Halioglobus japonicus: one gene and its partner. The protein of the gene in region 1 interacts with the protein of each later gene in a pairwise test. Links are inferred from orthologs where the notes say so. Each region holds a gene or a part of one and is shown on either strand. Other genes may lie near its edges.

Region 1 (14,836 bases):
CTCTGCCTTGGTTGCATCAACGGCAACCTTGAAAACAAACTGGTTGTTTTCGTCAGCTACGATGGCGGCCTTCTCGGAAACGTGCGGGCCTACCAGCACTTGGAATACGCGCTCCTGGTTCATCCCAGCATCTCCTCAAACTTCTTGACCGCGTCAACAGTGACGATCACTTTGTCGTGAGCGATCAGGCTGACAGGGTCGACACCGTCTACGTCGCGAACGTCAACCTTGTGCAGGTTGCGAGACGCCAGGTAGAGGTTCTCACCAACTTCAGTGGACACGATCAACGCGTTATCCACACCGTACTCGCCCAGCTGCTGAACCAGCATTTTGGTCTTGGGCTGCTCCAGATCCATGCTCTCTACAACAACCAGGCGATCCTGGCGAGCGAGCTCGGACATAATGGTGCGCAGCGCTGCACGATACATTTTACGATTCACTTTCTGAGAGTGATCCTGCGGCTGAGCCGCGAAGGTCACACCACCGGAGCGCCAGATCGGAGAACGGATAGTTCCCGCACGAGCGCGACCGGTACCCTTTTGACGCCAAGGCTTCTTGCCACCGCCGGAAACCGCTGAGCGGTTCTTCTGGGCACGAGTGCCCTGGCGTGCGCCTGCCAGAAAGGCAGTTACAACCTGGTGAACCAGGTCTTCGTTGTACTCTTTAGCAAAGGCAACATCGGAGACAGACAACTTGCCTGCATCACTGTTACCCGGCTTAACTACATTCAGTTCCACGTTAGAGCCCCCCTAACCTTATGCCTTGATGGTGGGGCGCACTACGACGTCACCACCGGGGGCACCAGGTACGGCACCCTTAATGAGCAGCAAATTGCGCTCGGCATCAACACGGACGATTTCCAGACCCTGGGTAGTTACCTGCTCGGCACCCATGTGGCCCGCCATCTTCTTGCCCTTGAAAACACGGCCGGGTGTTTGACACTGACCGATAGAACCAGGAGCGCGGTGTGAAATAGAGTTACCGTGCGTGGCGTCCTGCATGGCGAAATTCCAGCGCTTAACACCGCCCTGGAAACCTTTACCCTTGGACTTACCAGTAACGTCCACGATCTGGCCCGCTTCAAAACGCTCAACAGTCAGCTCAGAGCCAACTTCAGGCGCTTCGTCTGCTTCTTCCAGACGGAACTCCGACAGGCTTGCGCCTGCTTCGACACCCGCTTTCGCGAAGTGTCCCGCTTCGGATTTACTCACTTTAGAGGCCTTGCGGCTGCCCGCAGTGACCTGAATTGCACGATACCCATCGGTATCGAGCTCTTTGATTTGAGTAACGCGGTTTGGAGAAACCTCCACTACGGTTACTGGAATGGATGCGCCGTCTTCGGTAAAAACACGAGTCATACCGGACTTACGGCCGACTAAGCCAATAGCCATTTTGCTAACCTCTCAGTGTACGGGGCTACATACCCTCTATGGCCGCTTAAATTGGAACCTGTTCCCAACTTAAGCAATTACACACCCGGGACAGTTATTTGCCTGCCCCGAGCAGGTCTTGCTTACGATTTGTCGTTAGCCAAGACTGATCTGTACTTCTACACCTGCTGCCAGGTCTAGTTTCATCAGGGCGTCTACAGTTTTTTCTGTAGGCTCCACGATGTCCAACAGACGCTTGTGCGTACGAATTTCGTACTGGTCACGTGCGTCCTTGTTTACGTGCGGGGAAACCAGCACGGTGTACTTTTCCTTCCGGGTAGGAAGGGGGATAGGACCTTTGACCTGGGCACCGGTACGGCGCGCAGTTTCCACAATTTCCTGAGTCGACGTGTCGATCAGCTTGTGGTCAAAAGCCTTGAGACGGATACGAATACGTTGATTCTGCACCTGACCTAACTCCAATCAAATAAAAAACCAGAGGCCCGCAAAGGGACCCCCCGAAAAAGGAAGGCGAATTCTAAGGACCAGCCCCGGCAGTGTCAAGGCGGGTTTGGGATTATTTTAGGGGGAATTCGAGAAGGGGGACTTTTACCATTTCCCGGGCCCCAGAAAGGCCACTACCGGCCACCACCAGCGCCTTCGAGTCGCGGATCATGCATGAAAAACGAGGCTCAAGCCCCCTTTATTCCATACAGCTATAAAAACCACCCACATAAGTGCTTAGTCAGCACAACCCACACACCGCGTGGCCTCAGGGATTGCCCGCAGGCGCACCTCCGCGATGTTTTCGCCGCAGTGCTCGCACTCGCCGTAGGTACCAGCTTCAATCTTGTCCAGCGCCATCCGGATATCGCGCAGGGATTGACGGGTTTCGTTGCCAATGGGGTCCACCACCTCGTCGTTCTCACGTTCCTGGGCCTGCTCCGCGGAGTCACCTGAGTATTCGTGCGTGACGTCAGCCTTAATGCTGGCCAGGCGCCGCTGCATGGTCGCCAGGCGTTGCTCCAGTTCGGCGCGAAGCGTTTCGTTCGCCACGGTCAGGCCGCCGTGAGCATGCGGTAGAGCTCATCCTTGAGGTGCAAACGCCGGATCTTGGCCTCCTCCTCGGTGCGGGTCGCTACCGGGGTCACTTCATCTTCCATCTTTTTGATACTGGTAATCAGCTCGTGGCACTCATCGAACAGGCGCCGAAAATGGGCATCATTCATCTTGAGTTCGTGGATGCGGTCATGCAGTTCAGGAAATTCGTGGTGCAGATCGCGGTGCTCAACAGACATTCGAGGTCCTCTGGGGTGACCTACAGGGTTGCTTACCAGCGTACCGCTTTACCGGCGCGGGGCCATGAACCAGATCATTATAGTCACTCTGACGCGGGCGCCAGCCTCTTGACGCGGCCCACCAGAGCCAACACCATGGCAATACACACTTGCGGGAGCAGCGACTTGGAACGCCAGGAAGGTACGCATTCGGTCTTTATGGGATATTTGCTATGGATCTTCGGATTCATTGGGGCCCACAGGTTTTACTACGGCAGGCAGATATCGGGCGTTATCTGGTTTTTCACCCTGGGCCTGTTCTTTATCGGCTGGATTATCGATCTACTGCTTATCCCGGGCATGTCCCGCGATGCGGATCGCCGGTTTGTCCCCGGGCCCAAGGATTATGACCTGACCTGGATTCTGCTCACGTTCCTGGGCATCTTCGGTATCCACCGCATGTACATGGGCAAGTGGATTACCGGTGTCATCTACCTGTGCACCGGTGGCTTCTTCCTGCTCGGCGTACTGTGGGACTTCCTGACGCTCAACGAGCAACTCTCGGACGCAAACAACCAGTACTGATCCGGTTACGGCGCGGCCTCAGGCCGCGCTGATCAATGCAGCGACTTATCCTTGCGGTGCTCATGGAACACGAACTCAAACACCTCGCGATAATTGCGCGCAAAGTGCACATTGATACCTTCACGCAGGTACTCGGGCAGCTCCTCAAAATCGCGCCGGTTGGCATGGGGTAGAATCAACTCCATGATTTTGCTGCGTCGGGCGGCGATCACCTTTTCACGAATCCCCCCAACGGGCAGCACCTGGCCGGTCAACGTCAGCTCGCCTGTCATGGCCAGAGGGCGCTTGATACGCTCCTTGCGGGCCAATGAGACCAGCGCCGTCGCCATCGTAATGCCGGCACTGGGACCATCCTTGGGCGTGGCCCCCTCCGGGACATGCAGATGCACCATCGACATATCAAAGAAGTCGCGATCGCAACCATAGTCTTTCAAATGGGCAATCACATAGCTGTAGGCGATTTCCGCGGATTCACGCATGGTCTCGCCCAGACGCCCGGTTAATTTGAAGCCGCGGTTCAAGGTATGGATTTGCGATGACTCAATGGCCAGGGTCGCGCCGCCCATGGCGGTCCAGGCCAGGCCTGTGGCAACACCAAGGCCTCGCACAGGCTTGTCCGGCATGAAATGCGGCTTGCCCAACAGGTCGTCGATATCCTTTTTGCCAACCCGCAGCTTTTCCTCGCCCGTGTCGAGCATGCGCACAATCGACTTGCGCATAATCCGTGACAGCTGCTTTTCCAAGTTGCGCACGCCGGCCTCGCGACAGTAGGAATCAATCACATACTTGAGCCCGGCATCGTTGATCTTGAGCTGATCCTCGCCCAGTCCGTGACGCTCCAACTGCCGCGGCCACAGATGGTTGCGCGCAATTGCCAGCTTTTCTTCGGCCACATAACCGGACAGGCGGGTCACCTCCATCCGGTCGAGCAAAGGCCCGGGGATAGTATCCAGCTGATTTGCCGTACATATAAACAACACCTTGGACAGATCCACCCGCAGGTCGAGGTAGTGATCGAGAAACTCGCTGTTTTGCTCCGGGTCCAGCACCTCAAGCAAAGCCGACGCCGGATCACCCTGATAGGAAGCCCCGATCTTGTCGATCTCATCGAGCATGATAACGGGGTTAGATACCTTCACCTCTTTCAGGGCCTGCACGAATTTACCGGGCATGGCGCCGACATAGGTGCGCCGGTGGCCTTTAATCTCGGCCTCGTCACGCATGCCGCCCAGACTGAAACGATAAAACTCGCGCCCCAAGGCATCTGCCACAGAGCGGCCGATACTGGTCTTGCCTACTCCGGGTGGCCCGACCAGCAACATGATGGAGCCGGCGATTTCACCCTTGAATGAGCCTACCGCCAAGAATTCGAGAATGCGCTCTTTTACATCTTCCAGGCCATCGTGATGCTCCGCCAGCACACCGCGGGCGTGTTTGAGATCGAGATTGTCCTCGGAGTGCACACCCCAGGGCACGGAAGTGGCCCAGTCCAGGTAATTGCGCGTCACGCCGTACTCGGGTGAACCGGTCTCCAGCACCGAGAGCTTTTGCAGCTCGTCATCGATACGCTTTGCCACCACCTCAGGCAGCTCCAGCCCGGCAATACGCTCCTCAAACATGTCGGCATCGGAGGTGCGATCGTCCTTCGAGATACCCAGCTCTTTCTGGATGATCTTTAACTGCTCACGCAGAAAGAACTCCCGCTGCTGATCGCTGACCTTGTCATTTACCTGACTGGTGATCTGCCCCTGCAACTCCGCTACCTCGCGCTCCTTGCGCAACAGCGTGAGGACCTTCTCCATGCGTGACCGCAATGGCAAGGTATCCAATATTTCCTGGAGCTGCTCGCCCGAAGCCGTGGTCAGGGCAGCCGAGAAATCGGCCAGCAAGCTGGGCTGGTTGGGGCTGAAGTTGGACAGGTACTGCTTCAATTCCTCGCTGTACAAGGGGTTGAGAGGCAGCAGTTCCTTAATGGCCTTGATCAACGCCATGGCGTAGGCCTTGATCTCGTCCGAGTCTTTTTCACCCTGGCTGCGTGGATACTCTACCTGCACCAGGAAGGGCGGCTTGTCATTCAACCAGCGAACAATTCGAAAACGCCGCAGGCCCTGGGCCATAAACTGGCCGGGCTGGTCCGCCCCACCCGGGGGACGATGCAGGCGCACCGCGCAGCCGATTTCCGGGAAACGACGAATATCAATCTCGCCGTTCTCGCCCGGCGGCACATAGGACAGCCCGATCAAACGCGTGCCGGAATCGGCCACCGCTTTAAGCGTGGTCGCCCACTCCTGCGGGTTCATGCCAACCGGCTGCACCTGCCCAGGAAAAAACGGACGATTCGGCACCGGCATCAGGTACAGGGTATCCGGGAGCACGTCGTCGGCTACCGCCGGTGCACCGGCGGCCTGTTCCGGTTCCAGTACTTCGGGTTCCAGCGCTTCTTCGTGCTCGTTCATGCTTATCCTCAAGGCAATGTCTGTGACACAGATATGCGGGCACCAGTGCTGAATTCAAGCTTGTGACATTGGTCACCTGTTCGCGCAGGCGCACCGCGGCTATACTCCCCTGCCCTGAATTCTAGACCACCACAAGGAAGCCACCGTGCATATCGAGCAAATGTCGGCCGACCAATTACGCGCCCAACTCGACACCCTGGAAGCACAGTACCGGGCCCTGGCAGAGCGCCAGTTATCACTGGACCTGACCCGTGGCAAACCCGGCACCGAGCAGGTGTCACTGTCCGACGCCCTCGACGGTATTCTCGAAGGCGACTATCGCGCCAGCAACGGCACCGACGTGCGCAACTATGGCGGCCTCGATGGCCTGCCAGAGGCCAAGGCATTGTTCAGCAAGGTGATGGGTGTGCCTGAGTCAGACATTGTGATCGGCGGTAACTCGTCACTGACCCTGATGTACAGCGTGATCGACTTCGCCCTCAATGTCGGCCTGCGCGGTGCTGAATCGGCCTGGGGGAACTCTGATGAACTGAAATTCCTGTGCCCGGTGCCCGGCTACGATCGTCACTTCGCCATCTGCGAACATCTCGGCATTGAAATGATCCCGGTGGCGATGGATGCAAACGGCCCGGATATGGACGAAGTCGAACGCCTGGTTAGCTCCGATCCTGCCATTAAAGGCATCTGGTGCGTGCCGCGCTTCTCCAACCCCACTGGCTGTGTATACAGCGAAGAGACAGTGGAGCGCCTGGCCAGGCTGGGCACTATCGCCAGCGATGACTTTATCGTGATGTATGACAACGCTTACGCAGTGCACACCATCGACGCGGATGCCCCCGAGCTTGCCAATATCAGGGACTACAGCGTCAAGCATGGCACTGAGTCGAGCGTGTTCCAGTTCGGGTCTACCTCCAAGGTCACCTTTGCCGGCGCGGGCGTAGCCTTCCTGTCCAGTAGTCCGGCCAACCTCGCGGCCTTCAAGCAACACCTGGGGTTTCAGAGCATCGGTCCGGACAAGGTCAACCAGCTGCGCCACGTTAAACTGTTGCAGTCACCGGCCGGCATCGCGGCCCATATGGAAAAGCACGCCGCACTACTGCGGCCTAGATTCGCCGCCGTACTGGCAACGCTGGAAAATGAACTGGGCGACACAGGCATGGGCGAGTGGCTGTCGCCACAGGGCGGTTACTTTATTTCCTTCAATACCCGTCCGGGACTGGCCCAAACCGTGGTGAAACTTGCGGCGGATATTGGCGTGGCGCTCACCCCTGCCGGTGCCACCTACCCCTACGGAAACGACCCCGAGGACAGCAATATCCGCCTGGCGCCCAGCTACCCCTCACTGAAGGACGTGCAGGCAACGGCGGAGGCCTTTGTGATCTGCGTGAAACTCGCCAGCATTCGTCAGGCGCTGGCCTGACCGCGGCGCCATCAAGGCGCCGCCTGTAGAATTCGCACCGAGCTCTCAAGTTCTGCGATAGACGCGTTCACCTGGCGCCGGAACGCGTCGGTGGAGCGCACCGCTTCCTCGTTGGCCTTCACCAGGCGATTGAGCTTGGCCATATCCAGATTGATGCGATTCAGAGTATCGGCCACCCGCTCGACTTCCGCCTGATTGGTCTTGGCGCTGTTCATCAAGCGGCTCAGGTCACCCGACACACTCTTAAGCTTGGCGAGGTCGGCCGCTGCACTGTTCACCTTTGACGACGTCGAGGAAATCGACTTTTCGTTCGCCGCAATCTGGGTGCCCTGCTTCTTGGTCGTCGCCTCCAGCTTACCCAGGCGCTCCTTGGACTTTTTCCACACATTGTCCCAGAGTTTGCGAACCTCTGAATCCAGTTCGCGCAGCTTGGCCGCCTGCACCGCCGCGTTCTGGCTCATGCCCTCGTCCGTATCAGACAGGCGAGCCTCCAAATCGGCAATACGCGTTTCGTGCCCCTGCAGGGCGTACTCGCTCTGCCGGAGCTGCTCCTGCAATTGCCAGGCCCAGGCACAGGCCACGGCCGCAACCACCAGCGCCACAACGGCAACCAGCTTGCCGAACACGCCACCGCCAGACGACGCTTTGGCTGGCGGGCGACTGCCACCGCCCGAGCCTCCGGGCTTGCCGCGCGTGGCGCCCGGCGTGGGGCGGACCATGGTGTGTTCGTTATCGCGCGATGGCACAATAGAGGGAATGTGGTCGATATCGTCTCTGGACATTGGGAATTACTAACACGTCGGTCTTTGCTGGAATTATACATAGGACCTGTTCGAGCAACAGGAATTCCATGCAATTGGCCCCGACTTTTAGTCGAATCAGGGCCAGAAAAAGAAAAAGGGAGCCGAAGCTCCCTTTCCCATCCACGCGGTGGATATCTGCGTGATTGCGCCTTAGCCGTTGAGCTGGGCCGCAACCTCATCAGCGAAGTCAACTTTCTCGACTTCAATGCCTTCGCCCACTTCGAAGCGGACAAATGAAGCCACTTCTGCGCCAGCGGCAGAAACCAGCTTGCCAACGGTTACGTCGGGATCTTTAACGAACGCCTGCTCCAGCAGAGAGTTCTCGGCCAGGAACTTCTTCACACGACCGCCAATCATCTTCTCGATAATCTCGGCGGGCTTGCCGGATTCAGCGGCCTGTGCGGTGTAGATTTCCTTCTCCTTGGCGACAACCTCTTCGGGCATATCCGCGGGGGATACAACCTGGGGGTTAACCGCTGCAACGTGCATAGCCACATCTTTGGCCAGATCCTGGTCGCCGCCCTTGAGCTCAACCAGTACCGCGATGCGGTTGTTGCCGTGTACGTAGGCACCAACTACACCGGCGTCAGCGTTAACCAGCTCAATGCGGCGTACACCGATGTTCTCACCGATTTTCTGTACCAGCGCTTCACGTGCTGCTTCCAGGTCGCCGTCCATCAGGGCGGCAACGTCAGTCTGCTTGGCAGCGAAAGCCGCATCGGCAACGCTGTTTACGAAAGCCAGGAAGTTATCGTCGCGAGCAACGAAGTCGGTTTCAGAGTTAACTTCAACCAGCATGCCGTAGCTGCCGTCTTCAGCCAGACGAGTCACAACAACGCCGTCGGCGGCGGTGCGGCCAGCTTTCTTGGCAGCTTTCATGCCGCTGGACTTACGCAGTTCTTCAATTGCCTTGTCGACGTCGCCGTCGGCAGCGGCCAGTGCCTTCTTGCACTCGAGCAGGCCCAGGCCTGTACGATCACGCAGTTCTTTAACCAGTTTTGCTGACATTGATTGTCCTCCTATGCAATCCCGGGTGATTGGATCTGAAAATAAAAACCCCGGCAGCGATGCGCCGGGGGAGATTCTAGGTGCCCGGCGTTACAGTTTCTGCAGCGCCGGGGCTTGAACTTACTCGGCGGCTTCTTCAGCAGCGGCTTCTTCGACGAACTCATCCTTGGTAGGAATCGCTTCGCCAGATTCAGCCTTGCCAGCCAGGCACGCATCAGCCACGGCAGTGACGTACAGCTTGATCGCACGGATCGCGTCGTCGTTACCGGGGATAACGTAGTCAACACCGTCAGGGTTGGAGTTGGTGTCGACGATGCCGATCACGGGGATACCCAGCTTGTTGGCTTCAGTGATCGCGATGCGCTCGTGATCAACGTCAACGACAAACAGCGCGTCGGGCAGACCGCCCATTTCCTTGATACCACCGATGGAGCGCTCAAGCTTCTCCATGTCGCGGGTGCGCATCAGGGCTTCTTTCTTGGTCAGGCGATCGAAAGTGCCGTCGGCCTGCTGGGCTTCCAGGTCACGCAGACGCTTGATGGACGCGCGAATGGTTTTGTAGTTGGTGAGCATGCCGCCCAGCCAGCGGTGGCTGACGTAGGGCTGGCCGGCGCGTTCCGCCTGCTCTTTGATGATTTTGCCGGCGGCGCGCTTGGTGCCAACGAACAGAATCTTATTCTTGTTACCCGCGAGGCCTTTCACCAGGTTCAACGCTTCGTTGAACGCAGGAACGGTGTGCTCGAGGTTGATGATGTGGATCTTGTTGCGGGCACCGAAGATGTACTGGTCCATTTTGGGGTTCCAGTAGCGGGTCTGGTGACCGAAGTGGGCGCCTGCCTGCAGCAGGTCGCGCATGCTTACTTGCGACATAATAAATACCTTGTATTTGGGTTAGTCCTCCACATATCCCCGATTCCAAACCGCAGGCCAAGCCGTTGGCACCCTGGAACAGGTGTCGATATGTGTGTGTCAATTAGTGCCCGATCCCCTCTGGGCGACCAAAAATCAGCCACGCCAGGGCAACGAGGCGCGCTTTATACCACAGAGCGATGGGTGGATAAAGCGCTAAATCATCGCAAATTCACGCCGCGTTACCTTTTGCCACCCTGATTCATGTAGAATGTGCCTCCTCCGGCCCTCGCCAAGCGCAGGCCGGACCCATATTTCTTATATATTTCAATAGGTTGCAAATGGCAGTAAGTATCAAGACTGCGGACGAGCTGGAAAAGATGCGCGCCGCCGGCGCCCTGGCCGCCGAAGTACTGGAGATGATCCAACCCCACGTACAAGTGGGCGTCACCACCGGTGACCTGGATCGCATCTGTCACGACTATATTATCGCCGCAGGAGCGATACCAGCGCCCCTGAATTACCACGGCTTCCCGAAGTCGATCTGCACGTCGGTGAATGACGTGGTGTGTCACGGCATTCCGTCGGACAACAAGAAGCTCAAGAACGGCGATATCGTTAACATCGATGTCACCGTGATTAAAGATGAGTACCACGGCGACACCAGTATTATGGTGGAAGTCGGCGACGTCGCTCCCCATGCAACCCGCCTGATCCAGATTACTCAGGAATGCCTGTACAAAGCTCTGGATATTGTCCGCCCCGGCACCACACTGGGCGATATCGGCGCCATCATCCAGGCCCACGCTGAGAAAAACTATTACTCAGTGGTGCGCGAGTACTGCGGCCACGGCATCGGCAAGGTATTCCACGAAGATCCACAGGTACTGCATTATGGCCGCAAAGGTGCTGGCCTCACGCTCGAAGAAGGCATGACCTTTACCATAGAGCCCATGGTTAACGCAGGTAAACGTCACACTCGCCTGAACCAGAAAGATGGCTGGACCGTAACCACCAAGGACGGCCGCCTGTCGGCACAGTGGGAACACACCATTGGCGTCACCGCAGACGGCTGCGAAATCTTTACCCGTCGCAGTAACGAGACTTTCTAAGGAATCCAGTGCCCTCATCCCTCGCCCCTCTGCCCACAGAACTATTTGACTCCACCGCTCTGCGCGACCGCCTGGGCGGCACCGATGCCATCGCCGCCTGCAAAGGCGCCATTGTTCAGGCCACAGAATACCTGCACCAGCAATTTCGCGAAGGCGCCCCGTTGAATCACTGATCCGCCAACGCGCCGCTTTCGTCGACGCTTTGCTGGGCCAGCTGTGGGAGCAAAACATCGGCGCGGACAGCGAGCACTGTCTGGTGGCTGTGGGCGGCTACGGGCGCGGCGAACTTCACCCCTGCTCTGACATCGACATTCTGTTACTGCTGGATGAGAACGCTGGCGACGCTGAGGCAAAGCTGGAGGGTTTCCTGACCCTGCTGTGGGACATCGGCCTGGACATCGGTCACAGCGTGCGCACGGTAGCGCAGTGTATTGAGAATGCCGCCGGCGATATCACCATCCTCACCAACCTGATGGAGGCAAGGGTGATTCGCGGGCCTCAGCGGCTGATGGAGGAAGTCCAACAGGGCACCTCAACCGAGAAGATGTGGCCAAGCCCGGCATTCTTCCGCGCCAAGGTCGAAGAGCAACGCAATCGCCACACCAAGTTTGCCGACACCGAATACAACCTCGAACCCAATGTGAAGTCCTCACCAGGCGGCCTCCGCGACATGCAGATTATTGGCTGGATTGCCGAGCGCCACTTTGGGGTGGAGTCGCTGGATCGCCTTACCGCCGCCGAGTTCCTCGAGCCGGTAGAGGCCCAAATCCTGCGCGATGGCCGCGATTTCATGTGGCGAGTGCGCTACGCCCTACACATGATTACCGGTCGCGAGGAAGATCGTCTGCTGTTCGACCATCAGCGCGAGCTGGCCCAGATGTGGGGTTTCGAAGATGGCGAGAAGCTCGCCGTCGAACAGTTCATGCAGGTTTACTACCGCTGGGCCCAGGCCCTGGGCATGCTCAACGAGGTTCTTATCCAGAACTTCGACCAAGACATACTCACGGCAGAAGGCGACCACAACATTCTCGAGCTGAACGGCCGCTTCCAGATGCGCAACGGTTATATCGAGGCGCGCAACGACAACGTGTTCTCGATCGACCCCTCGGCGATACTCGAGGTGTTCCTGCTCAGCGCACGCAACGATGCGATAAACGGTATTGCCGCGCCCACGATCCGCCAGCTGCGCAGATCACTCGACCTCATCGACGACAGTTTCCGCGCCAGTGAAATCAACCAGAAGATGTTCATGGACCTGCTGCGCTCGCCCTACAAGCTGACCCGCCAGCTCAAACGCATGGTTCGCTACGGCGTTATGGGGCGCTATATTCCCGAATTCGGCCAGATTATCGGCCAGATGCAGCACGACCTGTTCCACACCTACACCGTGGATGCACATACCCTGGAAGTGATTGAAAACATGCGTCGCTTCCAGATTCCCGAGTTCGCCGAGCGCTTCCCCGTGACCAGCCGGGTGACCGCGCGTCTGCCCAAGATCGAACTGCTATACCTCGCAGGCCTGTTCCACGACATCGGCAAGGGCCGCGGCGGCGACCATTCAGAACTCGGCGCGGTAGACGCCCAGGCGTTCTGCGAACTGCACAAACTGAGCAAGCGCGACACCAACCTGGTCGTATGGCTGGTGGAAAACCACCTGACCATGTCTGCCGTCTCCCAGCGTCGCGACATTTCCGATCCCGACGTCATCCAGCAGTTCGCTAGGCATGTGGGCGACCAGCATCGCCTGGACTACCTGTTTGCTCTGACAGTAGCCGACATTAATGGCACCAACCCAACTCTCTGGAACGCCTGGCGCGGCAGCCTGCTCCGTCAGCTGTACACCGAGACCAAGCGTGCCCTGCGGCGCGGCCTGGAAAATCCCATCGACAAGCAGGTGTGGGTTGACGAAACCCGCGACGCAGCCATCGACACACTCGAGTACCGCGGCTTCACCATCGAGGAAATTGAAGACGTGTGGAAAGAGCGCGGCGAAGACTACTTCCTGCGCGAGAAAGCCGAGGACATTGCCTGGCACACCGAAGCCATTGCCGGTCACCATGACAAAAGCAAGCCGCTGGTGCTGGCCCGCAGCAGTCTCGATTCCAATGTCGCCAATACCACCCAGATCTTTATTCACGCCCGCTCTTCCGCTGCCCTGTTTTCGCGTATTTGTGCTCAGCTGGAACAGCTGGATCTGTCGATTCACGATGCGCGCATTTACAACGCCAACGACGGCATGACACTGGACACGTTCTTCGTGCTCGGATCTGACGGCCAGGCGATCGCCGAGGACCAGGCGCGAATCAACGACATCCGCGAAGCTCTCTCCCACGCCCTGAGCCAGGACGCGAGCGCCCAGGTAGTGAATCGCCGCACGCCGCGGGCCAAGAAATCATTCTCCATCCCCACCGAAACCAGCATGTCCGTGGATGAGGTAAAAAATTACTCGGTACTGGAGATTGCCACCCCCGATCGCCCCGGCCTACTCGCTCGTATTGGTAAGATTTTTGTCGACTTCGACATCGATTTACAGGCCGCCAAGATTCAAACCCTCGGTGAACGGGTAGAAGACGTGTTCTTTATTACTGACGCTGACCAGCAGCCCATTACCGACCCGGAGCGCTGTGAGGCATTACAGCGGGCCATTCGAGAAGAGCTGAACGAAACAGCCTGAGCATTCCCCCACTGAATTTTCACGACGGTACACGATGAACCCCGACCTGCAACGCCTGCAACCCTATCCCTTCGAGAAGCTGCGGGCGCTGTTCGCCGATCTCGAAGCACCGGCTGACACCAATCCCATTGCCCTGTCTATCGGCGAGCCCAAACACCCCTCGCCCGCATTCGTACTGCAGGCCGTCGCTGACAATCTCGACAAACTCGCCAGCTACCCCCTGACCCGGGGCAGCGACGCTCTGCGTGAAGCCATTGGCGATTGGCTGCAGCGCCGTTTCAAGCTGCAGGGCATCGACGCAGAGCGCCATATTCTGCCGGTGAACGGCACTCGCGAAGCCCTGTTTGCCTTCGCCCAGACAATCGTCGATCGCGACAAAGCACCCCTGGTGCTAAGCCCCAATCCCTTTTACCAGATTTACGAGGGCGCGGCCCTACTTGCCGGCGCAACCCCCGTCTTCCTGGATTGCGGCCCCGACACCGGCTACCTGCCCGACTTTGCCGCCGTCACCGAAGACCAATGGCAGCAATGCCAACTGCTCTACATCTGCAGCCCCGGCAACCCCACCGGCGCAGTCATGTCACTGACGCAATTACAGGACCTGATCAAGCTCGCCAGCGAACACGACTTTGTGATCGCCTCTGACGAATGCTATTCCGAGATCTACGGCGACGAATCCAACCCGCCCGCCGGCTTACTGCAGGCCTGTGCCGCCATGGGCGATGGCAGCTACCGCAACTGCGTGGTGTTCCACAGCTTGTCCAAACGCTCCAACCTGCCCGGCCTGCGCTCCGGCTTCGTGGCCGGCGACGCCGACATCATCGGCAAGTTTCTGCAGTACCGCACCTATCACGGCTGCGCCATGCCTGCCCATCACCAGATTGCAAGCATCGCCGCCTGGAATGACGAGCAACACGTCATCGAAAACCGCGCCCGCTACCGCGCCAAGTTCGACGCCGTACTGGACATTCTCGGCGACAAATTGAACGTGACTCGCCCCGACGCCGGCTTTTACCTGTGGCCCGAAACACCGATTGGCGAAACAGAGTTCGCCCGTGGCCTGTTCGCCCAGCAGCACGTTACCGTGCTCCCCGGCAGCTTCCTCGCCAGAGAAGTGGACGGCCACAACCCCGGCGCCAACCGCATACGCATGGCCCTGGTCGCCGAAATGGCCCAGTGTGTAGAAGCCGCCGAGCGCATCGCGGCGTACCTGGAGACCCTATAATGGCCAATATGCTCAAGTCCGATCGCGTCGCCTACATACTCAAGCGACTACAGGAGC
Region 2 (15,008 bases), 2.8 Mb from region 1 along the record:
AATCGACCGGCAGTTCCAGGTTTCGAAGACCGTGAATCGTCATCACGAACCGCACGCCATGGGAATCGACATCGGCATACTCGTAGGGCAGACCGGAATAAAACGTACTATAGCCCCCGGCGCCCAACAGCCCCTCAATCTCGGCCCAGGAAGCGACCTCAATCATTTTAACGCCAGCCGCACGGCACTGAGCGGCGACCGATTGATCAAGCTCCAGGCGAGGGTTGTAAACCGCATGAAATCCGTCCCATCCCCTGCCGACAGCGCGCGCCAGGACCTGCTTGGTATAGTCCGCTCCGCCGTGGAACCGGTACCCGGCGACCGGCTGGGTCGCCAACAAGTCGAACAGTACGGTCATCCCTGTTTCGCCTCGGCGTCAGGTGCTGCAGCAGCACCTGGTACCCGGGCCAGGGCCAGCAAAGTCATCGGATACGATCTGGCCCAGGGGTTCATCTGACTCAGCCGCGAAAAGAGCCGCACCAGAACAGGCGGCAATCCCTGGCTCGCGAAAAACAGGTGCTCGGGCTTTGCCCTGTTTATCTTTCGCACATACACCGGTTCCAACCCGACAGACTCCAGCAGCGCATGCAGCGAGTCAGCGGTAAAAAAATTGACGTGGGTGGGATCCGTATAGTGGTTGAAGGACAGGCCTGACGCACGCAGCTCAGCCGGCGGTTCACAGTTGGGCACACTCAGCAGTACATACCGGGTAGCCACCCTGAGCATCTCGGTTAGCGCTTTCTCAGGTTGCCGCAAGTGCTCCAGCACTTCGAAACTGTATACGGTCGCAAAACTGTCATCCGCGAACGGGATGGCTTCGGCAGAGCCCTGGGAAAATAACCCGGGTGACTGTAGCCACTGATCGTTCTCTTCAACGTCAAAACCACGTACCCGCTCGCCTTGCGCATTGAGCGTCAGCACATAATCACCTGAGGCACAGCCGACATCGAGATACGGACCATCGAGCACCCGCAACGCATCATAGCGCTCGGCAACAATCTTGCCCCAACCCTTGCGATAAACCGCTGTACTGCTCATGAATCGTCACCTTCGGACGCACTACGTCCTTCTCCCAACTGCACCACGTGATCCGCGAACGCGAGTGTTTTTCGCCGATGGGTGATCATGATGGTGGTCAAGGGAGGGTCCAGGCGCTTGAGCTCAGAGAGGACTGCATCCTGGGTGCCTTCGTCGAGCGCGCTCGTGGCCTCATCCAGAAACAAAAGCGGCACCCCTTTATAGAGCGCCCTGGCGATACCGATGCGCTGACACTGCCCGCCACTCAAAAGGCTGCCTCGCTCACCGACCTTGGGCGCATCGTCGGCGGCACTGACAAGATCATCGACCCGCGCCAATCGTGCTGCCCACAGCACGCGCTCATGATCAATATCCTCAGGCGCATCGCCAAACGCAATATTCTCCAATACGGAGCTGTCCGTGAGGTACACATCCTGCGGCACATAGGCGATGGACGCCCGCCAACTCGGCATATCTGCTGCAACCAGCTCGCGCCCATCGACGGCAATACAGCCCGTATCAGGCTGCAGCAACCCCATCAGCATCTCCAGCATCGTGGTTTTACCGGCACCGGAAGAGCCTGTAATTGCAGACAGTTTGCCCGCCGGGAAGCGCACATCGAGGTCATTGAACACCGGGTTCGCCGCACCTTCATAGCGGTAAGACACCCCCTCCAGACGGATACTGTCAGTCGGCGTAATCAGGTCGGGGCTGTCCACCAGGAACGGGTTTTTTTCAGACGAATTGGCAAGATGCACGTAGAGCCGTTCGAACACAGCCTGCGCACCGCGAATCTTGGTTAGCGCCACGTAACACTGCTGCACTTTAGGCACAATCTTAAGTCCTGCCAGGCCATAAAGCGTCAGAACCGGCAAGGCGCCGGCCAGGCCATCATCGCTACCCAGCAGGTAGAGCGTGACCAATACCATACCCGCCAGCATGATCGCTTCTATGACGAAGTACGGTGTCTCACCCAGTATGCTGTTGTCCGCCATCGCGCGATCAGAGCGCTTGGTATCGCGCTGGTAACGGCGCAGATACCCCGCCTCATAGGAGTAGAGCTTTACGTCCCGGATTCCGCCAAGGCTCTCATTGAGCACCTGGTTACGCTTGCGCCCCAGCAGGGAAATCAGCAAGCCGTTGGCGTGAACCCGCCGGCGTACAAAATTAAAAATCACCAGGTAAGCCACCGCCAGGACCAATACCGTATTAATCGCGACAAATGGGTCGACGAAAACAACAAGCGCAGACAGCAACACGATGGAAAACACGCGCGCGTTGATCCGGAGTGCAGGTGTCAGCAATGCATTGCTCAGCAGCAGGGAATCGCGCATGACGCCCTGAATCATTTCAGCGCTGTTGGTTGCAGAGTGAAACGTCATGTCGCGAGAGAGGTAGTAACCGTACAGGCGCGTCGATATTTCCCCGCCAACCCGAAACGAGTAGCGACTCATCAGAAACTGGGAAAAAATCATGATGCTGTTGCCAGTAATAACAAGACCGACGAACAGGGCACCCACCAGCATCAAGAATTCATCGTGTGCTGGCTCGCCCAGGGCACGGTGCAGCATTTTCAGGTATTCGTTGGACTCGGTGACATCCGGTGAAGAGGCCAGCGCGATAAAGGGCATGATAAACGCGGTACCCACCAGCTCGGCAATAGAGGACAACAGCATGAAAAACTGCAAGATAAGCAGCTCTCGACGCTGCTTGCGGGTCAACAGCTGATAGAGTCTGACAAAGGTATTTATCATTCTATTGTGATGGCTGATTGTGTTGTGAGCTGCATGATCCAACCACAGTCTGTAGGGACCTCTCCAGGCTAGGGCAGCCTTGTCCGGGCCCTCAGCCGATCCGCCATTTGTGCTACCACCACTGTTGGTGTAATTCGTCAGAACCGCCCGGAAAGACTACTTCCTGATTTTATTGACGCTTCAGCTCATCAAGGCCTGTAATTCCATCTCATTATCGTAATGCATATTTCGACGCATGGCCAAGGTGTTCAATTCTATCGTCTTTCCTCGATCAAGAGTGTGCTGTCTTCCCACAAAATAAACATCAGCTGGCGTCAGCTTATTGAGCGATTCTTGATAGTATTCGTTTTCGTAATCCAAAAACTCGCCGATACGTTGCTCCAGGTTCCCCGACAGTAGTTATTCTCCTCAAATATCTGATTCTCAAGCGTCTGGTGCCGGTGTTCTATATGCCTTGGATCTTTGGGTGGTACGGTCGGTCTCGCTTGTGGTCCATTCCCCTGTCATCGAGGTAATTCGACAGGTCACTGGCAATGTTCAAGGGGCTGTATTGCGCTAGCAGACGCGGCTTGTTTATTACCTTTATCTGATCAAGGCCTGTGAAGCTCAGTGCGTCTCCAAGCGGATCTGAGACGTCGCAGGCCGCCATTGTTGTGCATAGGAGCCAAGCCAGGATAAATCGGGTGTGGTCGTCGAGAATTTTCTGTAGATAATGCTAGTCCCAACCGATGATCTCGCAGTACGTAAAATACGTCTGCTACATCTCTCTCACTCGCAGGGTGAGATGTTGGAACTTGTCGCTTGCTTCCAACAGGATAAAGGTTGGACTAGTGATCAAATCTTGCGCTTTTAGGGGCCTATAAGTGGTAGATTCAGAGACAAACCGTTCTCTCGTGCATGTTAGTCACTGCGATTTTCCGTAGTAACAGTATCTGCTTCTCCAGCGCAAGATCTACAATAGCAACCTGCTCACCCTCACGCAGTTTGTTTCAGCTAGAACGAATAACAGGTTTGCGGTTTTAAGGTACATCAATATCCCCCCTGCTTCATACCGTTTCAACCTGGCACATAATGGCGATCGCTGGATCTCTCGGCGGGCCAGCGTCTGTTTTCTGACAGGCTGGACTGTTCCACCAGGTGGATCATTTCATGCTTCTCTGAGGCCGAATATCTCATATTCTGTCAGCCCCATCCCCGGTTACCCTTTTATTTGCAGCCGGTTTTCCATGAGAAACTCAGTTACAGCCTCCTTGAGAGCGACAGCTTCATTGCGGAGATCTTTGACCTCCGCAGGTGTGGCTTCCCGCTGTGGAATACTGCCGCGGTGTAGTCCTTCTGATATTGGGTAAGTTTCGTCAGAGTTGGGTTTGTTGAGATTATGGTTCGTCATCGTCATCCCTCTCGATGTTAGCGATGAGCAGAATGTTTTTTTAAGTAATCAGGCCCATAAGTCTAGATGATGCTGATTGGGTGAGAATTACGCTAGAACTGGCCGCGTAGTTAAGCGTTAAGTTGCTCAGGTCTTCGGTTTGGTGGAAATCCTGACATAGCTTCACTATGGTCTTTGCTTTGGTTGAGAGGCCTTTAGGATAGAATACGAAAGGTTCTACTAGGGATTAGTTTGGTTGGTAGGAACTTCCCATATCGAGGAGGTTCTTGACGTTAGGGGCTTTGAATTCTGGCTTTTTTTCATATGACCGAAGATGAGGGAGGCGAGGGCGATGCCAAGTCTATCATCGCATCCGCGACTCGGTGGTTAATCCGTCCTAGGATACCTTCACCATCCAGGCCGATGGCGGCCAATTGCGCCTTATGGTCACCGTGCTCGATGTATTGATCGGGGATGCCACAGTGCAATACTGGCGTTTCAATGCCATGGGCGGCCAGCAGTTCACTCACGCCAGCACCTGCACCGCCTGCGACGGCGTTTTCTTCCACGGTCACCAGCAACTCGTGGTTCGCGGCCAGTTCAAGTACGCGCGTATCATCCATGGGCTTAACCCAGCGCATATCCACCAGGGTAGCGCCTATCTGCTCGGCTGCTTCACGGGCGGCAGGCAGTAGCGTGCCGAAATTGAGAATGGCAATGTGGCGGCCTTCCATCAGAGGTACTGATTTACCAATGGTCATGGGGGTCATGGCTTCCACGATGTTCACGCCCGGACCGGTGCCGCGGGGGTATCTCACCGCCGCAGGCCCAGGATGCTGGTAAGCCGTATACAACATCTGCCGACATTCATTCTCATCAGACGGCGCACCAATCACCATATTGGGGATGCAGCGCAGGTAGCTGAGATCAAACGTGCCGTGGTGCGTCGGTCCGTCCTGGCCCACGAGGCCAGCGCGGTCGATGCCGAAGGTTACGTCGAGGTTTTGCAGGGCCACGTCATGAATGAGCTGATCGTAGCCACGCTGCAGGAACGTCGAGTAGATAGCGACGACGGGTTTGACGCCATCGCAGGCCATGCCGGCTGCCAGGGTCACAGCGTGCTGCTCGGCGATAGCCACATCGTAGTAGCGGTCGGGGAAGCGCGCAGCGAAATCCACCATGCCGGAGCCTTCGCACATGGCCGGGGTAATGCCCACCAGTTTGTCGTCCTGCTCGGCCATGTCGCACAGCCACTGGCCGAATACGTCCTGATACTTGGGCCCCTTGGGTTTGGGTGGTTCGGTCGGTTGGGGGCCTTTGGGCTTGGCCTCGACCTTGTTCAGGGCGTGGTAGCCCACCGGATCTTCCTCGGCCGGTGTGAAGCCTTTGCCTTTTACGGTGCGGATGTGGAGGAACTGCGGGCCCTCCAGATCCTTCATGTTCTCAAGGGTTTTCACCAGCCCGGGAAGGTCGTGTCCGTCCAGTGGGCCAATATAGTGAAAGCCCAATTCCTCAAACAGGGTGCTCGGCGCCACCATGCCTTTCATGTGTTCTTCGGTGCGCTTGGCCCAGTCCCACAGAAAGCTGAAGCGCTCCAGGAAGCGCTTGGAGCGCTCGCGCATGCCGAGGTAGGTCTTGGTAGCCCAGATCTTGGCGAAGTAGTTCGCCAGGCCGCCGGTGTTGTGGCCGATGGACATCTGGTTGTCGTTCAGAATCACCAGCATGTTGGGGCGTTCGTGGCCGGCATGGGCCAGGGCCTCGAAGGCCATGCCGCCGGTAATGGCACCGTCGCCGATCACGGCGATCACCTTGCGGTCCAGGCCTTGCTGGCGCGCGGCCAGGGCCATGCCCATGGCGGCAGAGATGCTGGTGGAGGAGTGGCCCACACCAAAGGTGTCGTATGCGCTCTCGCTGCGCTTGGGGAAGCCGGAGAGGCCGCCGGCGTGGCGCATGCTGTCCATCTGCTGCATGCGGCCGGTGAGGATTTTGTGCGGGTACGTCTGGTGGCCCACGTCCCACACGATGCGGTCATCGGGGGTATTGAACACGTGGTGCAGGGCAATGGTGAGTTCCACTACACCCAGGCCGGCGCCGAAGTGCCCGCCGGACTGACCCACGCTGTACAACAGATAGGCGCGCAGTTCCTCGGCGAGCTGAGTCAGCTCTTCCGTGCTGAGCTCGCCGGTGGGGCGGCCCGCGTCAATGCCGCTTAACAGCGGTGTGGCAGGCGGAGTGAGGGGAATCTCGGAAAACATCCACCAATTCTACCCCAATTTGGGGGCGGCGGTCAGGGTTGTAGGGCAGTCTTGTCGAGCTGATTCTGCACTAATGTGGAGAGTCGCAGGTAGCCGTGCTCATTGAGGTTGGAGCCGTCAGAGCGGAAATAGGCGGCCTCGGGCAGGCCCTCGCGGTTCTGCAGCAGCCGATTGAGGTCCAGCAGGGCCACGTGGGGGCGCTCTTTCACCCATTCCCGGAGAATGACCATGGTCTCATCAATGGTTTCGTGGTCGCTGGGGTGGAGCAGGGTTTTGACCGGGCTGATAATGAAAAACTGCTGGGTGATGTGTGCCCGTTCGTCGGTGGTCACAAGTTCGGCAATACCCTCGGCGAGATCCTCTGCAGACTTGTTGTCGCGAATATGAAACTCGGTCACGCTGGGCAGGAAGATGACTGTTTCCGGCTGATAGTAGCCGATCAGGTCGTCGTAGTGATACACGATGTCGTCGACAATGGCGTCGCCAATGCCCCGCATTAACACGGGTTTGGGGGCGAGCAGCTCGGGCAGGCCGTCCCACATTCTGGCGCGCATGCCGCCCACAACCACGATGGGTTTTTCAGGTAATTCGCGGGACATGTCCTCCCTGCGGTAGTCTTCGATGTCATCGGTCCACACTTCCGGCTCGCTGTTGAGGGCGTCGGCGATATTGGATGACATGAGGAAAACCAGGTGCACGAGCGGTACCGCCAGAATGACGATGCAACTAATGCGTATGGCCTGCCACGAGAACATGGGCTATTTTATTACCAAATTCAGTCAGTTAGGCCGCAGTTTCGCGTAAAATGCCCAGTTGGGCAATAAACGACCTATTTGCTTGTGACCTGGTTCGCAGCTTTTCCCGGCCAGAGTATGATTAATCCCTGCAATGTGTAGGATTTGACCATGATCTACCAACGCCACATTCCCCGGGAGGAGTTGTTTTCCGCCCAGTTGGAGATGCTCATGCAAAATGGGCAGATGGCGACTGTGGTGGCGAATCTGGTCGGCCTGGTAGCCACCATGGGCATTTTCTGGCCGTTCGTGGAGTTCACCAGCATTATGCTGTGGGGCGCCGCGTTTCTGATTCTGTTGCTGGTGCGTTCGCTGTCCATGAGTAATGCACTGGTGAATCACAGCTATCGCACCAATCCCCGGGGCCTGTTCTGGCGCTTGATTCTCGGTTCTGCCGCCACCGGCCTGGTGTGGTCCTCCGCGTATATTTTTGCCGCCACCCGCGTGCCCATTACCATGCAGTACACCTTCCTGCTGCTTATCGTCATGATTACGGCGATCTCGGTGGGCTTCTCGGTGATTGTGCGCGAGTACTTTATTTCGTTCCTGCTCACCGCCCTGTGGCCTATCGCCTGGTGGAGCCTGGTGCATTACTGGCACGAGCCCTACAACCTGCTTATTGGCCTGGTGCTGCTTGCGTTTACCGCGGTGCTGATTGTGATCTGTGATCGGGTGCATCGCACGTTCCGCAATATGCTGGCGCTCAATTGGGAGCGGGAAACCATGGCCCGCGAGCTCGGCGATATGGCCGGTTCGCTGCGCGATCGTAACCGCCAGCTGCGCGATGCCCGGCGCCAGCTCACAGATCTGGCCAACATTGACGAGCTCACAGGCCTGGGTAACCGGCGCATGGTGAACACGGCGCTCAAGGCGGAAATCAACCGTGCCCGGCGCACGGCGATGCCACTTTCAGTCATTCTACTGGATGTGGATTACTTCAAGGCCTACAACGACACCTATGGTCACCCAGCGGGTGACGAGGTGTTGCAGCGCCTCGCAGATATCATGCAGAACGCCACCAGCCGTGCGGGTGAAGTGGTGGGGCGTTATGGGGGTGAGGAATTTATTCTTGTGCTGCCGGGCTCGTCGCCGTCATCGGCCATGCGCATTGCCGAGCGCCTCAAGGAATTTATTGCCGAGGCCGCCATCCCGCACGGTGAATCCCAGGTGGCTGGCCACATAACGGTAAGCCAGGGCGTGGCTACGGTGCAGGCGGATGCGGATGTCACCCCTGAAGACCTGATCAAACTTGCTGACACGGCCCTGTACAAGGCCAAGGCCTCTGGCCGCGATGCCATTGTGCTGGAAGACGCGCCGCGCCAGCCCCGGGTAGCCGAAGCCTAATTCGATTCCTTGAAACGATGGATCTGCCGGCGCTGCTTTTTGGTGGGGCGGCTGACGGGGCGGTCGATCATGCCGCCGGCGGCCTTGCGTGCTGCTGCGGCCTCTTCACGGCGTTGCACGCTGTTCGCGGTTTCGCGGTAGAGTTGCTGTGCTTCGGGGGCGCCCCGGCGCTTGTCTGACAGGGCCTCGACGACAACCACCTTCTCATCCCAGCCCTGGCGAATCTGTAGTTCATCCCCGATCTGAATCTCCCGGGACACTTTCACGCGCTGGCCGGCCAGGTGGACTTTGCCGCCTTCAATCGCGGCCTTGGCGAGGCTGCGGGTTTTGAAGAAGCGGGCGGCCCACAGCCATTTGTCGAGGCGCAGCTTTTCGGTATTGAAATCGTTCATGGGTCAGGGTGGGGGTTGGTCCGGCATGATTTCGTCGAAGTGGTGAATACCGGGGAAGCGGGTGTCGATGCGCTTCTGGCGCTGGCTGTCCGGTTGCAGCAGGGTCAGCAGGTGGGCAATGCCGTAATCGCGGGCGGATTCCAGCACACGCTCGGTGTCGTCAATAAACAGGGTGCGCGCCGGGTCGAAGGGGTGCAGCGCCTGTAGTCGGTGCCAGAAGGCCTGCTCTTCCTTGGGCGCGTCCAGATCATGAGACACCACAATGCGGTCGAACCAGCCGGTGATGTCGACGCGGTCCATCTTGATGTCCAGGGTTTTGCGGTGGGCATTGGTCACCATCACCACGTCCCGGTGGGAGGCATGCAGGCGGGTGAGGAATTCCTCCACGTGGGGCGCATGGCCACCATGTGTTGAACTTCGCGCTTGAGCGCGGGGATATCCAGCTGCAGCTGTTCCGACCAGTAGTCAACGCTGTACCAGTTGAGAGAGCTCTGATTCTGCTCGAACTTGCTGTGCAGGCGCTCGGTGGACTCGGCTTCGCTCAGCTGGTGTTCCCGGGCATAGGCCTGAGGCACGTACTGCATCCAGAAATAATTATCGAAGTGCAGGTCGAGCAGCGTGCCGTCCATGTCCAGCAGGACGGTATCGATGTGTTGCCAATCAATCATGGCTTGATTATCCGGCCCCGGACGGTCTGCGACAAGAGCGACCTGTCCTGCGGTGGTATAATGGGGCCATGATGAATCTTGCGGCCCTGGTGCCACCCCTGCTCGACCTCTGCCGCGAGGCGGGCGAGTTAATCTGTGAGCACTATCATGCGCCGAGCGCCGATCAGTACGAGGCCAAGGGTGACGATTCACCCCTGACCCTGGCGGATATTGCCTCGCATCACTGTCTGGAAGCGGGGCTGGCTGCGCTTGCGCCTGATATTCCCATTCTCTCTGAAGAATCGCCCCCTGAGGCGGTGGCCAGGCGCCGAGAATGGTCCAGCTTGTGGCTGGTGGACCCTCTCGATGGCACCAAGGAGTTTCTGGGCCGCACCGGGGAATTCACGATCAATATTGCCCTGGTGCACGATGGAGCGCCGTTGCTGGGTGTGATTTACATACCCCTGGAGGCTGTGGCATATGTCGGCGTCCCCGGTGAATTTGCCCGCCGGTATGGGCCGGAGGATGAAGTGAGCGATATCGCCACTCGGGCGCTGGTTGCCGGTGAGCCCATGCGAGTGCTGGCCAGCCGGCGCCATAAGGGTGAGCGGCTCGGGGCCTGCCTGGCGTGGCTGGAGCGTCACTGGGGTGAGCTGGCCCGGGATAACAGCGGCAGTGCGCTGAAGTTCTGCCACCTGGCGGAGGGGCGGGGCGATTTCTACCCGCGCTATGCGCCCTGTTGTGAGTGGGATACGGCGGCGGGCCAGGCATTGCTGGAAGCAGCCGGCGGTGCGTTGGTGGGGCTCGATGGCCTGCCATTGCGGTACAACGCCCGCGATACCCTGCTCAGCGAACCCTTTCTGGCGGTAGGTGACGCGGGCCATGCGCTGTGGCAGCAGCTACTGCAAGAAACCTGATTTGGGATTGAACACGATCAAAGCTTGTACAGCTATTCCCTGTGGGGTTAGTCTTGCACTTTGATCGAGGATAGCCGCGGTACTGTGCACTAATGAGTGACCCCACCCACATCGGCCCGAATGGCGATGAAAACCCGGAAGCAGCCAACGAGGTGATGACACCCGCCATGCGCCTGCTGGAGCTGCAGGCCAAACACCGGGCGCTGGACCACCGTATCCACGAAATGTATGCCTACCCCTACCAGAACCAGATTCTGTTACAGCGCCTGAAAAAAGAAAAACTGCGCCTGAAAGACCAGATATCACGCCTCAAGGACGAGATGATCCCTGATCTCAATGCCTGAGGCCTATCCACCCGGGAGAACACTATGAAGCCTTTGATGAGCACCCTGGCCGGCGCGTGCCTGGCCGCGCTGATACCCAATTTTGCCGTGGCTGAGGAAGCGCCGCCTGAAGTGACTGTGACACCCATCGCGGGCCGCTGTATTTTCTACAGGGGCGCGGCGGTAATGTAGTGGCTTCCGTCGGTGAAGACGGCGCGCTGATCATCGATTCTGACTACGAGGCCTACGCACCGGCCCACCAGGCCGCGGTGGCTGAACTGGCGGGCGGGGAAGGGGCGCCCAAGTTCCTGCTCAATACCCACTGGCACTTCGATCACACCGGCGGCAATGCGTTCTTCGGCGAGCGCGGCAGCGTGATTGTGGCCCACGAAAATATTTATCAGCGCATGAGCACCAAGCAGAACATCAAGGCGCTGGGCCGGGTTACCGAACCCAGCCCCAAGCCTGCGCTGCCGGTGGTTACCTACGGTGATGCGATTGCCATGCACTTTAACGGCGACACCATTGAGGTGCAGCACTATCCCACCAGTCATACCGACGGCGACAGCATCATGTTCTTCGCCGCCGAGAATGTGGTGCACATGGGCGATACCTTCTTTTACGACCGCTTCCCCTTTGTCGACATCAGCTCCGGGGGCAATGCGTTCGGCCTGATCAAGACCATTGAGACTGTGCTTGCGCGTATCGACGATAAAACCGTGGTCGTACCTGGCCACGGCCCCCTGACCGACAAGGCGGGGCTGGCGCGCTATCACAACATGCTGGTGACCACGACCGGCCAGATCACCGCCATGCTCGACGAGGGTATGTCGGTGACGGACATTGCGGCCAAGGGCCTCGGTGATGAGTGGGACAGCTGGGGTTCTGGATTTATCGATGAAGGCCGGTTTATCACGTTTGTTGCCAGCAGCCGCTAGGCGAGGGTGAAAGTGGGCGCTGGCTTAGTCCAGTGCCCCTTCGAGATTCAGCAGGGTCTTCTTGGCATCCAGCCCGCCTGCGAAGCCGGTGAGGGAACCGTCGCTGCCGATCACCCGGTGGCAGGGAACCACAATAGGAATCGGGTTGCGGCCGTTCGCAGCGCCCACGGCGCGCATCGCCTTGGGCTTACCCATCTCCCGGGCTATGTCACCGTAACTGCGCAATTCACCAAAGGGAATGCGCGCCAGCTGCGCCCATACCGCATTCTGGAATTCGGTGCCTCCGGGCGCCAGCGGCAGATCAAAGCTGCGCCGGGTGCCAGCAAAATACTCCTGTAGCTGTTCAACACACTGCGCCAGCGCAGCGTCGCTCTGTTCGATCTGGCCCGCGGTGTCGCTGTGCTGCTCCGGCCATTCAATGGCGGTGATGTGCTGGCCATCGGACAGCACCCGCAGGGTGCCGATCGGGCTGTTGAGATATTGGTAGTTCATTAGCTGAGGCTCCTCCACAGCAGGTTGGCGGCATAGGAGCGCCAGGGGCTCCAGGGCTCGCAGTCGTGTTTGAGAGTTTTGCCGTTGCCGCCCAGCGCTTCCCAGGCTTTGACCAACCCCAGGTCGCCCAAGGGGAATACATCGGGGTGGCCGGCACCGCGAATTGCGGCCATGGCCACCGTCCAGGGGCCGACGCCTTTGAACTCGGCCAGGGCTTCGAGTGTCAGGGTTTCTTCGCAGTCGCTGAAGGCCGTGCACAGCGCCTTGAGGGTGTCGCGGCGCCGGCCGGGCATGGGGAAGGCGCTGTCTTCCAGTGCTGCCAGCGCTGCAGCGCGGGGAAACACCAGATAGTTCTCGCTACAGGCAGCGGCAAACCGGCTGCAGATGCTGCGCGCGGCAACCGTGCTCACCTGTTGGCCGACAATCGCCCGCACGGCCGCTTCGTAAAGCGACCAGTGGCCAGGTGAGCGGCTGCCCGGGCTGCGCTTGAGTAGCGGGCATAGCTCCGGGCTGGCGGTCAGACTCTGGTGAATCACTTCCGGGTTGGCGTCGAGATCAAACATACGCCGCACTCTCTGTACTATTGTGCGCAGCTGGCGGTGGTCCGGCAGGCTGACCGTCAGGGCCAGCGCCGGGCGGCTCTTTACCGGCGTAACTTCGAGCCAGGCGGGCTGCCTGTCGCAGGTAAACTGGCGCCGATACGTCTGCCCGGTGACCTGTTCTACACCTGCGATCTCATGGTGGGCAAAAAAATCGATGACGCCAGCCCAGTCGTAAGGCGGGCGGTACTGCAACTGCAGCGTGATGGTACTGGCTGTATCAGGCCGCCGGCCGCGCCCCCGCAGTTGGGTCGGTGTGAGCCGGAAGTGTTCCTGCAGGGCGCTGTTGAAACGCCTCACGCTGCCAAAGCCGGCAGCGAAGCCAATGTCAGTAATCGGCATGTCGGTTTCCGCGAGCAGCTTCTTGGCGAACAACAGGCGTTGGTTCAGTGCGACGGCCTGGGGTGACACCCCGAGTTCCTGTTCAAACAACTTGCGCAGGTAGCGCTCGCCTATGCCCAGCCGCGCGGCAAGATCCGCCAGGCTGCCGCTGTCCAACGCGCCGGCGCGTATCAGGTTGAGGGCCCGATCGACAGTGGTCGCTGTGCCTTCCCAGGCCGGGCTGCCGGGGGCGGATTCCGGGCGGCAGCGCAGGCAGGGGCGATAGCCGGCGCCGGCGGCCTGGCTGGCGAGGCGGTAGTAACTGACGTTTTTTTCTGCGGGGGGCGCGCCGGGCAGATGGGGCGGCAGTAAATCCCCGTGGTGCGCACCGCTAGGAAGAACTCGCCGTCAAAGCGCGGGTCTCTGGCGAGGCGGGCGCGGCGGCAGGTTTCGTGGTCGAGTTCGGGGCGGTGTGCAGTGTCCATGGAGAGCAATATAGCGCCCGTCAGGCCTTGCGACTAGCCAGAATCGGCCCTGTATTGACTGCTGCAATCTGGCGCCCGCCGTATTAGACTCGGCGGTCTTGCTATACCTGTGAGGTGGTCTGTGGACCTGATTGAATTAGCTATTCCCTTTTTCGTGCTGGCCATGCTGGTGGAACTGGCCTGGGGCGTGAAGAAAGGGCGCAATACTTATCGCCTGAATGACAGCGTCAGTAGTTTGTCGCTGGGCGTGCTCAGCCAGGCGCGGGCCTTTGTCACGCTCGGTGTGGGGGCTATGTGTACCACCTTGTGACCGAGCACTTCTCCCTGCCGCTGATGGATGCCAACAGCGTTTGGACGTGGATGCTGGCCATTGTGCTGTACGACTTCTGCTACTACTGGCTGCACCGGCTGGGCCACGAGCGCACGATTCTGTGGGCAGCTCATGTGGCCCATCACCAGAGCGAGGAATACAACCTGACGACGGCATTGCGTCAGACCAGCACCGGCTTCTTGTTTGGCTGGCTGTTCTATATTCCCATGTTTGCGCTGGGTATTCCCGCTGAGGTGGTGGTCACCGCCGGCGCGATTAACCTGATCTACCAGTTCTGGGTGCACACCAAGCATGTGGGCAAACTGGGCTGGTACGAGGCCATTTTTGTCACGCCGTCCAACCACCGCGTGCATCACGCCCAGAACGATGTGTATCTCGATCGCAATTACGGTGGCATTTTCATTTTGTGGGACCGTCTGTTTGGCACCTTCCAGGAAGAACTGGATGAGGAACCGGTGGTATTTGGTATTCGCGGGCCGTTGCGCAGCTTTAACCCGATTCATGCACTCACCCATATCTATGTCGATATGGCTAAGGACAGCTGGCGCGCACAGCGCTGGTCCGACAAGCTGCGGGTGTGGGTGGCGCGCACGGGATGGCAGCCAGTGGAAGTTGCCGAGCGCTATCCACGTCACAAGAATGATCTGTCTACCTTTACCAAGTACGACCCAGAGGTGCCCGCCATTGTCTCCCGCTACGGCTTTTTCCAGCTGGTGGTGGTGATTGCGCTACTCGTGTACCTGCTGCTGTCTGAGCTGAGCTACTGGCAGGGCGTTGCTGGCTGGGCTATGTTACTGGCTACCACGATGACCACCGCCTACTGGCTTGAAGGGCGGGCGGTGCAGGCGGTGATGCGCTGGGAGTGGTTGCGCCTGGTCGCACTGGGGCTGGCCATGGTGTGGAGCGGGGCCGGGGCCGGCCTGATCACTGCGGTGGGCATTTATGGCCTCGTGAATGTCGTGTGGCTGTGGTGGATGGGGCGCGACACAGCGATAGCGGCGCAACCTGTCACCTGATCAATGCAGCCGTG

Evidence for each region.
Region 2: the proteins of rpsB (region 1) and BST95_RS19205 interact in binary tests that used the Escherichia coli proteins (3 or more experiments, as listed by UniProt). The link is inferred for Halioglobus japonicus from one-to-one orthologs.

What each region holds. Positions count from the first base shown.
Region 1 is NZ_CP019450.1:1,306,782-1,321,617, reverse strand. What follows is about bases 7,915-10,677. They hold rpsB (30S ribosomal protein S2), read right to left. Parts: upstream 9,790-10,677; coding sequence 9,040-9,789; downstream 7,915-9,039. Other genes in these bases: map (type I methionyl aminopeptidase), read left to right, coding at 10,110-10,677; tsf (translation elongation factor Ts), read right to left, coding at 8,062-8,919. In the rest of the region: rplW (50S ribosomal protein L23), read right to left, coding at 1-123; rplD (50S ribosomal protein L4), read right to left, coding at 120-737; rplC (50S ribosomal protein L3), read right to left, coding at 756-1,391; rpsJ (30S ribosomal protein S10), read right to left, coding at 1,527-1,838; BST95_RS06230 (TraR/DksA family transcriptional regulator), read right to left, coding at 2,112-2,426; BST95_RS06225 (HP1242/YdcH family protein), read right to left, coding at 2,429-2,668; BST95_RS06220 (TM2 domain-containing protein), read left to right, coding at 2,867-3,232; lon (endopeptidase La), read right to left, coding at 3,265-5,688; BST95_RS06210 (aspartate aminotransferase type Ic), read left to right, coding at 5,834-7,108; BST95_RS06205 (hypothetical protein), read right to left, coding at 7,120-7,890; more of map, read left to right, coding at 10,678-10,880; BST95_RS20360 (hypothetical protein), read left to right, coding at 10,889-11,053; glnD ([protein-PII] uridylyltransferase), read left to right, coding at 11,083-13,554; dapC (succinyldiaminopimelate transaminase), read left to right, coding at 13,589-14,779; nth (endonuclease III), read left to right, coding at 14,788-14,836. UniProt on the Escherichia coli protein: Required for ribosomal protein bS1 (rpsA) to bind to the 30S subunit.
Region 2 is NZ_CP019450.1:4,060,789-4,075,796, reverse strand. What follows is about bases 7,228-10,162. They hold BST95_RS19205 (RNA-binding S4 domain-containing protein), read right to left. Parts: upstream 8,926-10,162; coding sequence 8,530-8,925; downstream 7,228-8,529. Other genes in these bases: cysQ (3'(2'),5'-bisphosphate nucleotidase CysQ), read left to right, coding at 9,662-10,162; BST95_RS19210 (diguanylate cyclase), read left to right, coding at 7,301-8,533. Also shown: BST95_RS19245 (glycosyltransferase), read right to left, coding at 1-358; BST95_RS19240 (class I SAM-dependent methyltransferase), read right to left, coding at 355-1,038; BST95_RS19235 (ABC transporter ATP-binding protein), read right to left, coding at 1,035-2,693; dxs (1-deoxy-D-xylulose-5-phosphate synthase), read right to left, coding at 4,461-6,395; BST95_RS19215 (SGNH/GDSL hydrolase family protein), read right to left, coding at 6,428-7,150; more of cysQ, read left to right, coding at 10,163-10,489; BST95_RS19190 (YdcH family protein), read left to right, coding at 10,582-10,833; BST95_RS19885 (hypothetical protein), read left to right, coding at 10,858-11,004; BST95_RS19185 (MBL fold metallo-hydrolase), read left to right, coding at 11,004-11,750; BST95_RS19180 (methylated-DNA--[protein]-cysteine S-methyltransferase), read right to left, coding at 11,775-12,242; BST95_RS20195 (AlkA N-terminal domain-containing protein), read right to left, coding at 12,242-13,339; BST95_RS20760 (hypothetical protein), read left to right, coding at 13,769-13,957; BST95_RS19170 (sterol desaturase family protein), read left to right, coding at 13,942-14,994; BST95_RS19165 (YaeQ family protein), read right to left, coding at 14,995-15,008. UniProt on the Escherichia coli protein: Involved in the recycling of free 50S ribosomal subunits that still carry a nascent chain. Binds RNA more specifically than DNA. Binds with very high affinity to the free 50S ribosomal subunit. Does not bind it when it is part of the 70S ribosome.